Linked DNA regions of Kineosporia sp. NBRC 101731. The protein of the gene in region 1 interacts with the protein of each later gene in a pairwise test. Links are inferred from orthologs where the notes say so. Each region holds a gene or a part of one and is shown on either strand. Other genes may lie near its edges. The genes, in order: QSK05_RS30310 and QSK05_RS16865.

The links.
Region 2: the proteins of QSK05_RS30310 (region 1) and QSK05_RS16865 interact in binary tests that used the Escherichia coli proteins (3 or more experiments, as listed by UniProt). The link is inferred for Kineosporia sp. NBRC 101731 from one-to-one orthologs.

Annotation. Positions count from the first base shown.
Region 1 is NZ_BSTC01000015.1:96,171-102,547, forward strand. Bases 31-2,753 are described here. They hold QSK05_RS30310 (sulfurtransferase TusA family protein), read right to left. Parts: upstream 1,657-2,753; coding sequence 1,405-1,656; downstream 31-1,404. Other genes in these bases: QSK05_RS30300 (carbohydrate kinase family protein), read left to right, coding at 31-607; aat (leucyl/phenylalanyl-tRNA--protein transferase), read left to right, coding at 719-1,408; QSK05_RS30315 (cysteine desulfurase family protein), read right to left, coding at 1,664-2,753. Outside these bases: more of QSK05_RS30300, read left to right, coding at 1-30; more of QSK05_RS30315, read right to left, coding at 2,754-2,857; ctaC (aa3-type cytochrome oxidase subunit II), read left to right, coding at 2,967-3,965; ctaD (aa3-type cytochrome oxidase subunit I), read left to right, coding at 3,965-5,755; QSK05_RS30330 (cytochrome c oxidase subunit 4), read left to right, coding at 5,752-6,153. UniProt on the Escherichia coli protein: Sulfur carrier protein involved in sulfur trafficking in the cell. Part of a sulfur-relay system required for 2-thiolation during synthesis of 2-thiouridine of the modified wobble base 5-methylaminomethyl-2-thiouridine (mnm(5)s(2)U) in tRNA.
Region 2 is NZ_BSTC01000005.1:294,194-300,667, reverse strand. The notes cover bases 2,478-5,297. They hold QSK05_RS16865 (cysteine desulfurase family protein), read right to left. Parts: upstream 4,594-5,297; coding sequence 3,361-4,593; downstream 2,478-3,360. Other genes in these bases: QSK05_RS16860 (electron transfer flavoprotein subunit alpha/FixB family protein), read right to left, coding at 4,663-5,297; mnmA (tRNA 2-thiouridine(34) synthase MnmA), read right to left, coding at 2,478-3,355. In the rest of the region: QSK05_RS16880 (VOC family protein), read left to right, coding at 1-314; QSK05_RS16875 (sensor histidine kinase), read right to left, coding at 331-1,488; more of mnmA, read right to left, coding at 2,249-2,477; more of QSK05_RS16860, read right to left, coding at 5,298-5,634; QSK05_RS16855 (electron transfer flavoprotein subunit beta/FixA family protein), read right to left, coding at 5,672-6,451. UniProt on the Escherichia coli protein: Master enzyme that delivers sulfur to a number of partners involved in Fe-S cluster assembly, tRNA modification or cofactor biosynthesis. Catalyzes the removal of elemental sulfur from cysteine to produce alanine.

The DNA.
Region 1 (6,377 bases):
GATCGAGCTCGGCCCGCTCGGTGCCGACCTCCCCATCGACCTGGTCGTGATCAGCCCGAACGACCCCGAGGCGATGCTGCGCCACACCGAGGAGTGCCGCAGCCGGGGCATCCCGTTCGCCGCGGACCCCTCGCAGCAGCTCGCCTGGGCCGACGGCCCCCTGATCCGGCAGTACGTCGAGGGCGCCACCTACCTCTTCAGCAACGACTACGAGGCCGGGCTGATCGAGTCCAAGACCGGCTGGACTCCTTCCGAGATCCTCGACCGGGTGGGCATGCGCGTCACCACACACGGTGAGAAGGGTGTGTTCATCGAGGTCAAGGGCGCCGAGACGGTGCACGTACCGATCGTTCCGGCCACCCGGCTGGCCGACCCGACGGGCATCGGCGACGCGTTCCGCGCCGGTTTCCTGGCCGGCATCGCCTGGGAGCTCACCCCCGAACGTAGCGCCCAGGTCGGAGCCACCCTGGCCACCCTGGTGCTGGAGACGGTCGGGCCCCAGGAGTACAACCTGGCCCGCACGTCGTTCGTCGAGCGCTTCGCCTCTGTCTACGGCGCCGACGCGGCGGCAGAATTGGAGCCGCACCTCACCACGTTCCGGCCGTAGGGGGGTGGTGGCGCACCCGTGACACATCACCGGGCCGACGAGGAGGAACACGGGCTGAACCAGCCGCGACGTGACGAACCGTTCTTCGGGAGCCTCGGGAGTCCTGCTGAGATGACCGCGCAGCCCGTGGAACCGGTGCCGAGCAGATACGCCTTCGACCTGTCGGTGGCGGTGCCCGGGGAAGACCTGATCGGTGTCGGCGCCGACCTGGAGCCGGGGACTCTGCTGGCCGGGTACCGCTCCGCGGTGTTCCCGATGGGCCTGGGCCGGCACGGCCGGGGTCCACTGGGCTGGTGGTCGCCCGACCCGCGGGGTGTGCTGCCGCTGGCCGGGCTGAAGGTCAGCCGGTCGCTGCGCAAGGCGGTGAAGACCTTCGAGATCCGGGTGGACACGGCCTTCGACGAGGTGGTGGCCGGGTGCGCCGACGTGCGCCGGCCCGGTCGCTGGATCACGCCGCGCATCGCCGAGGCCTACCGCCGCCTGCACGACCTGGGCTGGGCGCACTCGGTGGAGTGCTGGCGCGACGGCCGGCTGGCCGGTGGCCTGTACGGGGTCGCCAGCGGGGGACTGTTCGCCGGGGAGTCGATGTTCCACCGGGAGACGGACGCGTCCAAGGTCGCCCTGGTCGCCCTGGTCGGGATGCTCTTCGAGGACGGTGACGAGCGCCGTCTGCTGGACGTGCAGTGGCGCACCGATCACCTGGCCGGCCTCGGGGTCGTGGAGATCCCGCGGCACGACTACCGGGAACGCCTCGAGCAGGCCCTGCGCCTTCCCCGGCCCGCCGCGTTCGACCGGCTCTAACCCACTCGCACCCGGCTGCGCAGGAAGTCGCCGGTGTCGTCGGCCGTCCATTCCTGGGCCACCAGTTCCGCGTTCCGCATGCGGCACCAGGCCGCGATGTCGGGCTCGGCGGCCGGATCGGTACTGAGCACGGTCACCACGCTGCCCGGTACGGCCAGGCGTGCCGCGGCGGCCAGCCGGATGATCGGCAGGGGACACTGCAGCCCTCTGGCGTCCACCTCGGAACCGAGCTCATCTGCGTCCACCATGGGAAACCTACAGACCCTCGGCGCCCAGCATCGCCCGCACCCGTGCGACCGCGCCGGGCAGAACGGCGCAGAACCTATCGACGGCCTCCGGGGTGACGCCCACCGGGAGCCCGACCCGGATGTTGCCATGGGTGAGCACCCCCATCGCCGCCAGCACGTGACTGGGTTCCAGGGTCGAGGCGGTGCAGGCCGAGCCCGACCCGACCGCGAACCCGTGCCGGTCCAGGTCGTCGACGATCGCCTCCCCGTCCACGTAGAGACACGAGAAGGTGACCAGATGGGGCAGTCGCCGCTCCGGGTCGCCCACCACCTGGGTGTCGGGGATCGTCGCCGCCACCGCCCGGATCCGGTCGGTGAGACTGCGCCGCAACCGGTCCGACTCCGCGCGGCCGGCCGTGACGGTGCGCAGGGCGACCGCCGCGGCCAGGGCGACCGGTACCGAGACCGAGCCGGGTACCCGCTCGGTGCCGTCGTCGGCGGGGGAGGGAGACACCCACCGGGTGTTGGCCCCGACCGCCAGCACCCCCAGCCCGGCCGGCGCGCCCCACGACCGGGGGTCTGCGGTCAGCAGGTCCCAGCCCTGCGGTACGGCGGCGTGCCCGGCGGTCGCCGCGGCGTCCACCAGAAGGGGAATGGAGGACGCCTGGGTCGCCTCGGCGACCTCGGTCACCGGTTGCCGGGTGCCCACTTCGGCATTCGCGCTCTGCAGACAGGCGAGGGCCACGCTCTCGCCGCCCACCTCGTCCGTGAAGCGTGAAACATCGACACGCCCGAGCTCCGAGACATCGATGAGAAGTGCCTCACCCCCGAAGCGGGTGGCCTGCAGGACGGCGGAGTGCTCCACGGCGGAGAGCACCACGCGCGTGCCCACCCGCCGCCGGGCGCGCAACGTGCCGAGCACGGCCGCGTGCACGGCCTCGGTGTGGGAGCCGGTGAAGACCAGCTCCTCGGTGCGGGCGCCCAGGTCGGCGGCGATCGACTCCCGCGCCCCCTCCAGCAGCAGCCGCGCCGTGCGTCCCTCCCGGTGCAGGCGTCGCGGGTCGGCCCAGCCCTCGTCCATCGCTGCCAGCCAGGCGTCCCGTCCGGCCGGGTCCAGGGGCGCAACCGTCGAGGCGTCCAGGTAGGCCCGCTGCGTTTTTGCTCCGGACGGGTGAGGATGGCCGGGCGAGGAGGCAGCGCGTGCAGGAGGGCCGGAAGTCATCCCGGCAGTGTCTCTCGTCTCTGGTGCGCCACGCCGATAACCAACCCGACCCATCGCGGGCACGCCTCGGGGCACCCGCTACCCTGCTCACGAACGAGAAATCGGGAGCATGAAACATTCAGCAAAAGCACTCGGTGCGCAGGTATTGATCCAGCACCGGGACGAGACCGTGGGAAGGCCGCCGTTGCGTTCGCACGAGGGGTTCGGCATGGCGCGTCGGCGCGCCCGTGCAGTTGCCGTGGGTTTGACCGGCGCTGCTCTACTGACTTTGTCCGGCTGCACCGATCAGGTGCAGAGGGGCTGGCTGCCCAGCACCAAGGGCACGACCAACCAGACCACCAAGATCATGGACCTGTGGGTCGGGTCCTGGATCGCCGCCCTGATCGTGGGCGTCATCGTCTGGGGCCTGACGATCTGGTGCATGATCGTCTACCGGCGCCGTAAGGACGAGACCGGGTTCCCGGCTCAGATCCGTTACCACCTCCCGCTGGAGGTGATGTACACGATCATCCCGGTGATGATGGTGGCGGTGCTGTTCGGCCACACCGCGAGCGTCCAGTCGGACCTCATCTCCACCGATGCCAAGCCTGACGTCACGATCGGCGTCGTGGGCAAGCAGTGGTCGTGGGACTTCAACTACAAGGACTCCGACGTCTACGAGACCGGTGTCATGGGTCAGCTGGACGGCAACGAAGGGGCCGAGGCGGAACTGCCCACGCTCTACCTGCCGGTCAACCAGCTGGTCCAGTTCGACCTGACCGCTCGTGATGTCATCCACTCCTTCTGGGTGCCGGCGTTCCTCATGAAGATGGACACCGTTCCGGGCGTCCAGAACAAGTTCCAGGTGCGCCCGCAGCGCACGGGCACGTTCAAGGGCAAGTGCGCGGAGCTGTGCGGTGAGTACCACTCCGAGATGCTGTTCAACGTCAAGGTCGTGAGCCAGGCCGACTACGACCGGCACATGGCCGAGCTCGAGGCCCAGGGCAACACCGGGCAGCTCGGTGAAGACCTGAACCGCAGCGAGATGGCGCCGTCGGACTCGAACGCAGAAGAAGCCGGCAACAGCAGTGCGCTGCCGGCCACGAAGACGACGGCAGAGGTGAAGTAATGACCGCAGCCTTCAACGCAGACGCAGTCGAGGGAAGCTACGTCGCCCGGCCGGTGCCGCTCACCGCGGGCCGCAGCGCGGTCAAGTGGCTGACGAGTACCGACCACAAGGTGATCGGGAACCTGTACCTGATCACGTCGTTCCTGTTCTTCCTACTGGGCGGCCTGATGGCCGTGCTGATCCGCCTGGAGCTCTTCGAGCCCGGTCTGCAGGTCGTCAGCAGCAAGGACCAGTACAACCAGCTCTTCACCATGCACGGCACGGTGATGCTGCTGATGTTCGCGACACCGCTGTTCGCCGGCTTCGCCAACGCGATCATGCCGCTGCAGATCGGTGCCCCGGACGTCGCGTTCCCGCGTCTGAACATGCTGTCGTACTGGCTCTACCTGTTCGGCAGCCTGATCGCGGTCTCCGGCTTCCTCACCCCGCAGGGCGCGGCCTCGTTCGGCTGGTTCGCCTACGCCCCGCTGTCCAACGCGGTCTACTCGCCCGGTCTGGGCGGTGACCTGTGGGTCTTCGGTCTGGCGATGAGCGGTCTGGGCACCATCCTGGGTGCGGTCAACTTCATCACCACCATCATCTGCATGCGGGCACCGGGCATGACGATGTTCCGGATGGGTCTGTTCACCTGGAACGTGCTGATCACCTCGATCCTGGTGATCATGGCCTTCCCGCCGCTGGCCGCCGCGCTGCTGGCGCTGGGTGCCGACCGGCGCTTCGGGGCCCAGGTCTTCGAACCGGAGAACGGTGGCGCCATCCTGTGGCAGCACCTGTTCTGGTTCTTCGGGCACCCCGAGGTCTACATCATCGCCCTGCCGTTCTTCGGCATCATCAGCGAGATCCTGCCGGTCTTCAGCCGTAAGCCGATCTTCGGTTACAAGACCCTGGTCTTCGCGACGATCACCATCGCCGCCCTGTCGGTGTCGGTGTGGGCCCACCACATGTACGTCACGGGCCAGGTGGCTCTGCCGTTCTTCGCCTTCATGACGATGCTCATCGCGGTGCCCACCGGTGTGAAGTTCTTCAACTGGATCGGCACCATGTGGGGTGGGTCGATCACGTTCGAGACCCCGATGGTCTTCGCCATCGGCTTCCTCGTGACCTTCCTCTTCGGTGGCCTGACCGGTGTCATCCTGTCCTCGCCGCCGCTGGACTTCCCGCTGTCGGACTCGTACTTCGTGGTGGCGCACTTCCACTACGTGGTGTTCGGCACCGTGGTGTTCGCGATGTACGCCGGGTTCTACTTCTGGTGGCCCAAGCTCACCGGCCGGATGCTCGACGACCGTCTGGGCCAGGTGCACTTCTGGCTGACGTTCATCGGCTTCCACACCACCTTCCTGATCCAGCACTGGCTGGGTGTCGAGGGCATGCCCCGCCGGTACGCGGACTACCTGCCGGAAGACGGCTTCGAGCTCTACAACCAGATCTCCACGATCGGCTCGGTCGTCCTGGCGCTGTCGGTGGTCCCGTTCGCGTGGAACATCTACAAGACCTGGAAGAGCGCCCCGATGATCACGGTCGACGACCCGTGGGGCTACGCCGGCACGCTGGAGTGGGCGACGTCCTGCCCGCCGCCGCGGCACAACTTCAACTCGCTGCCGCGGATCCGGTCCGAGCGTCCCGCGTTCGACCTGCACCACCCCGAGATCGCGGCTGCCGATCACCCCACGCCGAACAAGGGCATGCTCGCGAAGGTCTACGGCGAGGGTGATGTGCACGAGCGGGGCCCGGGACTGAACGGTGACGACGAGCCCGGCAACAACGCCGGGAACCAGGGGGTGCAGAAGTGAAGATCGAAAGCGGGATTTTCATCGGCGGTACGCCGCTCTTCCTGGCCTTCGCCATCGCCTACGGCCTGGTGACCGGTTGGGACGAGCCGGTCGGCGTGGCCTGCCTGTTCCTCACGGCGGGGCTGTCGATCATGATCGGCGCGTACCTGGCCTACACGGCCCGGCACATCGATGCCCGTCCGGAAGACAACGCCTACGGTGAGATCGCCGAGGGTGCCGGTGAGCTCGGTGAATTCGCACCGCACTCGTGGTGGCCGCTGGCGATCTCGGCCAGCGCCGCGATCGTGTTCGCCGGTGCGGCGATCGGTTTCTGGCTGATCGCCATCGGTGCCGTCCTGATGGGCCTCGCCCTGGTCGGATGGGTCTACGAGTTCTACCGGGGCGAGCACGCGCACTGACGCCGCTCTCCTCCGCGTTCCGGCGCCCACGGTCTTCCTGACCGTGGGCGTCGGCCGTTTTGCGGTGCAGGAGTTGACCGAAGCGTCATGATGTATAGACCGAACGTGTCTGTTTCCTAGGAATGCTTGACGATTCCGTAGTGATTCAGGTGGTTCTCATGAGGTACCGATAGACTTCCTTTAGCGCAGCATTGCAACCGATACGCGGTTCGACGCGTCTATAT
Region 2 (6,474 bases), on another replicon or contig:
GCCGGATCTTCGGTTTCGACAACGCACCGCTACCGCCGGAGATGGGCGCGGGCGACACCTACCAGACCTACTCGCATCCGGACGAGGAATGGCCCCTGGGCGGTATCGGCCCGATGATGGGTGAGGACGACGCGTCCCCCTACTGGCTCGCGTACTTCCAGGTCCGCAGCATCACCGAGGCCCTGGAGTTCGTCGAGAGCACCGGCGGCCGGATCACCGGCCGCGACTTCGACAGCCCGTTCGGGCGGATGGCCGCGATCAAGGATCCCGACGGCAACCGGCTCTGGCTGATGGAGCCGCCCGCGGCGCCGTGACCAGGTGCCTGGTCTCTCAGGCAGCCGGCCGGCGCGGCAACTTCGCCCGCACCGCGAAACCGCCGCCCGGCTCCTGTCCCACCGTCAGTTCACCGCCGAAAGCGGCCACGCGGTCGCGCATACCGTTGATGCCGCGCCCGGAACGGGCCCAGGGGCGGCGGGGGGTCGTGGCCCCGCCGGACGTGACCACGGCGACGTCGAGTTCGTCCTCACCATGGGTCAGGGTCACCGCGGTGGTGCGGCCCGGGGCGTGTTTCAGGGCGTTCGTCAGGGATTCCTGCACCACGCGCTGCAGGGCCAGACCCAGGCCGGTGGGGATCGGGGCGGGGTCGCCGTGCTCGGCGAACGTGACATCCTGCCCGGCGGCGCGGGCGCGCTCGACCAGGACCTCGAGGGACTCGCGGGCCGGGGTGCGTTCCTGGTCGGTGGAGGTGCCCGGGTCGTGCAGCACGTCGAGCAGTTCACGCAGGTCGGTCATCGCGGAACGCCCGGTGGCGCTGATGGTTCCGAGCCCGTCGCGGACCTTGTCGGGGTTACCCGGCAGCAGGTAGGGCAGGGCTTCGGCCTGCACCACCATCGCCGTGACGTGATGCGTGACCACGTCGTGCAGTTCCCGCGCGATGTGGGCCCGTTCCTGCGCCACCGCCTCGCGTTTCTGGGCCGCCCGGCGCGCCGCCTCGGCCCGGGTCCGGGCGCGAACTCCCTCACCGATCATCCAGAACAGCACGAGCACAGGCGCGAACGTCACGTAACTGAGCGGTGTCTCGTGGTACGGGGTACGGTGCAGGGTCACAGCGAGCACCAGGTAACCGAACGTCGCCCCGGCGGCGGTCTGCCAGCGTCTGCGCGTCAGGTGGGCGCCCGCGCTGTAGAGGACGATGTAGAGGGCCAGCCCGGCGCTACTGCCCTCATACCCCATCAGTTGGTAAACGCCCCAGGCCAGGCCGATCACGCCCAGCGCGAGATCCGGCCGGGTCCGCCGCACGATCAGCGGAAGGCACTGCGCCAGTAACAGAACCACCGACAGAAGGTCGTCGGGCCGGTCCCGGTTCACGGCTCCCAGCACCACGGCGAACGTGCCACCGGTCGCGAACGCGAAGACGATCAGTGCCAGGGCGAGCAGCACGTCGCGCAACGCCCGCGCACGACTCAGTCCCTCGGGGAGATGACACACGACCATCGAGCATAGGTGCTCGAACCGGGCGGGTTTCACGGCCGATGATGCAGGCGCCCACAAGCCCGATGGAGGACGCGCACCACGACGGTGCGGGCCGCCCCTCACGGAACCGGGGTGGTGGGGACAACCGGGACCGGCCGACAGGGCGAAGGCAGCCCTCGACCGAGCAACCCCCCGACCGAGCAGCCCTCGCCCTGGCAGCCTCCCGACCTGGCAGTCCTCGACCCGGCAGCCCTCCGACCGGGCAGCCCTCACCCTGGCACCCCTCCCGACCCGGCAGCCCTCCGACCCGGCAGCCCTCCGACCGGGCAGCCCCCCCGACCGGGCAGCCCCGGACCTGTAACCCCCAGACCTGGCGGGCTCCGTGACAGCGGTCTTGTCCCGGCAGCCGTGTATCGGCAGCCGCGGTGATGGTTTCTCGCGAGGATTCGGCGACCGGACCGGCTCCTGCGCGTAGGACCATGGAGTCCCCGGATCATGCGCGTTGTGTACACCTGGTACATCCGGTACCGGATGTACCAGGTGTACACAACGCGCAGGGCTCTTTGGCCATGGCCCCGCGATGCTGACGACGTTCCAAGACTGCTGGAACGCGCGCGAAAGGTCTTCTGCCCGAGCGCCTCCGCTGCACGCGACATGACCGAGCGTCCCGCTCCGGTCGGGCCGGTCGGGCCGGTCGAGCCAGTCGGGCCGGTCGAGCCGGTCGAGCCGGTCGGGCCGGTTCGGTTGATTCGATGGAGTCGGTCGGGTCAGGGCTTCAGCTGGTCGCGCTGATGGTGGACGACCCGATCACCTGGGTGCCCCGGTACAGCACGAGGGTCTGGCCGGTGGCGACGCCGTTGATCGGCTCGTCGAGGGCCACCTCGAGCGTGGCCGGAAGGGTCTGCACAGCACCCTCCCCCGCCGCCGGGCCGTACGAGAGCACGCGCGCGGGCACCGCACGTCCGTGCGCCCGGACCTGGACCGACACCGGCTCACCGAGGTCGGGCACGGGCGCGCACCAGGTGGCCTCGGCCCCGCTGATGCCGTTCACCTGGAGCTCTTCGGCCGACCCCACGACCACCGTGTTCGACACCGGCTCGATGCTCAGCACGTACCGTGGCCTGCCGTCGGCGGCGGGCGTCCCGATCGAGAGCCCGCGGCGCTGCCCGACGGTGAAACCGTAGGCCCCGGAGTGCTCTCCGAGCTGCTGACCGTCGGTACCGACGATCGGACCGGGTTGGGCACCCAGCCGCTTGGCCAGGAAGCCCTGGGTGTCGCCGTCGGAGATGAAGCAGATGTCGTGGCTGTCGGGCTTGCTGGCGACGCGCAGACCGCGCTCGGCGGCCTCGCGGCGCACGTCGTCCTTGAGCGTGTCGCCGAGCGGGAACAGCGACCGGGCCAGGCGGTCGGGCGGGAGCACGGCCAGCACGTACGACTGGTCCTTGCCCATGTCGAGCGCGCGGTGCAGCTCCGGGCCGTGCGGGCCGTCGATCATCTGCGCGTAGTGCCCGGTGCTGACGGCATCGAACCCGAGGGCCACGGCCTTGTCGAGCAGGGCGGCGAACTTGATCTTCTGGTTGCAGCGCACGCACGGGTTGGGCGTGCGGCCGACCTTGTACTCGGCGACGAAGTCGTCGATCACGTCTTCCTGGAAACGCTCGGCCAGATCCCAGACGTAGAAAGGGATCCCGAGGATGTCGGCGACCCGGCGGGCATCCCCGGCGTCTTCGATCGTGCAGCACCCGCGAGCGCCGGCCCGCAGGGTCTGCGGGTTGCGGGCCAGCGCCAGGTGCACGCCGACGACCTCGTGCCCGGCGTCGACGGCGCGCGCCGCGGCCACGGCGGAGTCGACCCCGCCGCTCATCGCAGCCAGTACTCGCATCAGTGCTACCCCTTCGACAAACCGGAACTCAGGCCCGCGCCCCGGGCGCGGTCGACCACGGGGCCGATCGCCTCGGCCAGCTCCGCCACGTCGGCGGCGGTGGAGGTGTGGCCCAGGCTGAAGCGCAGCGCACCCCGGGCCGTGGCCTCGGGCACGCCCATGGCCAGCAACACATGACTGGGCTGCGGTACTCCCGCCTGGCAGGCCGAACCGGTGGAACATTCCACGCCGCGGGCGTCGAGCAGGTAGAGCAGGGAGTCGCCCTCGCAGCCCGGGAAGGTGAAGTGGGCGTTGCCGGGGAGGCGGTCGAAGGGGCCTTCGGGGGCCAGGGCCGGGCCGAGTCCGGCCAGGCCGTCGGGCACCGGGCCGTTCAGCACGGCGTCGGGCACGGCCTTCCAGACCGCCCGCACCAGGTCGTCGCGCAGGGCCGCGATGCGCGCGGCCTCGGCGGGCTGGGTCTGCACGGCCTGGATGGTCGCGACGGCGAACGCCTTCAGCGCGGGGACGTCGAGGGTGCCGGAGCGGATGCCGCGTTCCTGCCCGCCACCGTGCAGTCCGGGCACCAGGTCGAGCCCGCGCCGGGCCAGCAGGGCGCCGGCCGAGACGGGGCCGCCCAGCTTGTGCCCGCTCACGCTGAGGCAGTCGGCGCCGCTGCCGGCGAAGTCGACCGGGAGGTGCCCGACCGCCTGGATCGCGTCGGTGTGGACCGGGATGCCGTACCGGTGGGCCAGTTCCGCGATCTGCGGGATCGGCTGGACGGTGCCCACCTCGTTGTTCGCCCACATGACGGTGACCAGGCCGACCGCGTCGTGATGCGCGTCCAAAAGCTGTGAGAGGCCGTCGAGATCCACGCGACCCGCGTGATCGACCGGGGCCCAGAGAATCTCGGCGCCCTCGTGGGTGACCAGCCACTCGAGGGGGTCGAGTACGGCGTGGTGCTCGATCGGGGTGGCCACGATCGTGCGCCGGTGGCCGTCGAGAGCGCGCCGGGCCCAGAACAGGCCCTTGACCGCCAGATTGTCGGCCTCGGTGCCGCCGGAGGTGAAGATCACCTCACTGGGACTGGCGCCGAGCGCCGCGCCGAACTGCTCGCGGGCCTCCTCGACCACCCGGCGGGCCCGGCGCCCGGAGGAGTGCAGGGACGAGGCGTTGCCGGTGGACGCCATCTCCTCGACCATGGCCGCCACCGCTGCGGGCAGCATCGGCGTGGTCGCCGCGTGGTCGAGATAAGCAGTCACGGAGTCGAGTGTAGGCACTGCGTGCGCGGACCGGGCCGGGGCGGTTCGTCACCGCCCCGGCGTCAGTTGTCAGCCCTTGCGCTTGAGCACCTCTTCGGTGGCCTGCGGCAGCACCGTGAACAGGTCTCCGACCACGCCGAAGTCGACGAGCTCGAAGATCGGCGCCTCCGGGTCCTTGTTGACGGCGACGATCGTCTTCGAGGTCTGCATGCCGGCCCGGTGCTGGATCGCGCCGGAGATGCCGCTCGCCACGTAGAGCGTCGGGGAGACCTGCTTACCGGTCTGGCCGACCTGACTGCTGTGCGGGTACCAGCCGGCGTCGACCGCGGCGCGGGAGGCGCCCACGGCACCGCCGAGGGCGTCGGCGAAGCTCTCGACCGGGGAGAAGTCACCGTTGGTGCCCCGGCCGCCGGAAACCACGACCGCGGCCTCGGTGAGCTCGGGACGCCCGCTCTTCTCCTTCGGGCGGCGCTCGGTGATCTTCGCGGCCCGGGCCAGGTCGGAGACCGTGACGGGGACGGTGACGACCTCGGGCGCGACCCCGGCGACCGCGATCGGCTCGGCCGAGTTCGGCTTCACCGTGATGACCGGGACACCCTTCGTCACCGAGGCGGTGACGGTGAACGCGGCGGCGAACACCGACTGCGTGGTGAGGGGGCCGTCAGCGCCCTGCTGCACGTCGACGGCGTCGGTGATCAGGCCGGAGTCGAGCTTCACAGCCAGACGCCCGGCGATCTCCTTGTTCTCGCCGGAGCTGGCGAGCAGCACGGCAGCCGGGGCACCGGCCTGGGACGCCTGCTGAACGACCGCGGCGAGCGCCTCGGCCTTGGGCGCCACGAGGTAGTCCTCGATGCCCTCGCCCTCGACCCGGTAGACGGTCTGCGCGCCGTACTCGGCGAGCGTGGCGGAGGCGTTGTCGTATCCCTGGCCGATGAAGACGGCGGCGGGCTCGCCCAGACGCGCGGCGATGGTGAGCAGTTCGGTGGTGGTCTTACGGACGGCGCCGTCGACGTGGTCGACCAGCACGAGTACCTGGGACATCGAATCGGTCCTTCAGTTCAGTGGGGGGAAGAGGGGGTCAGACCAGCTTGGCGCCGGCGAGGAACTCGACGAGCTTCGCGCCGCCGTCGCCCTCGTCGGTGACGACCTGCCCGGCGGTGCGGGCCGGGCGCTCGGCGACCGACGTGACCGTGGTCCAGGCGGCGGCCGAGCCCACCTCGTCGGCGCTCAGGCCGAGGTCTTCGAGCGACCAGGTCTGCAGCGGCTTCTTCTTCGCGGCCATGATCCCCTTGAACGAGGGGTAGCGCGGCTCGTTGATCTGGTCGGTGACGCTGACCACGGCCGGCAGCGATGCCTCGATGATCTCGGTGCTGGCGTCGTTGTCGCGGCGGATGACGGCCTTGCCGCCCTCGATCGTGAGCTCGCTGGCCAGCGTGATCTGGGGCAGGCCGAGACGCTCCGCGAGCATGGCGGGCACGACGCCCATCGAGCCGTCGGTGGAGGCCATGCCGGTGAGGATCAGGTCGTACTCGAGCTTGGCGATGGCCGCGGCCAGCACCTTGGACGTGGCCAGGGCGTCCGAGCCGTGGATCGCGTCGTCCTGGACGTGGACCGCCTCGTGCGCGCCCATCTGCAGCGCCTTGCGGGCCGCGTCGGTCGCGTCTTCCGGGCCGACCGTGAGCACGATGACCTTGCCGTCGGTGGCGTCGGCGAGCTTGAGCGCCTCCTCGACGGGGTACTCGTCGAGCTCGGAGAGCAGGCCGTCGACGTTTTCGCGGTCCGTGGTGTTGTCGTCCGGCGAGAATGTCCGGTCCGCCTGGGCGTCCGGTACGTACTTCACACACACCACGATGTTCATGAGCGCCTCTCGACTCTTTGCGT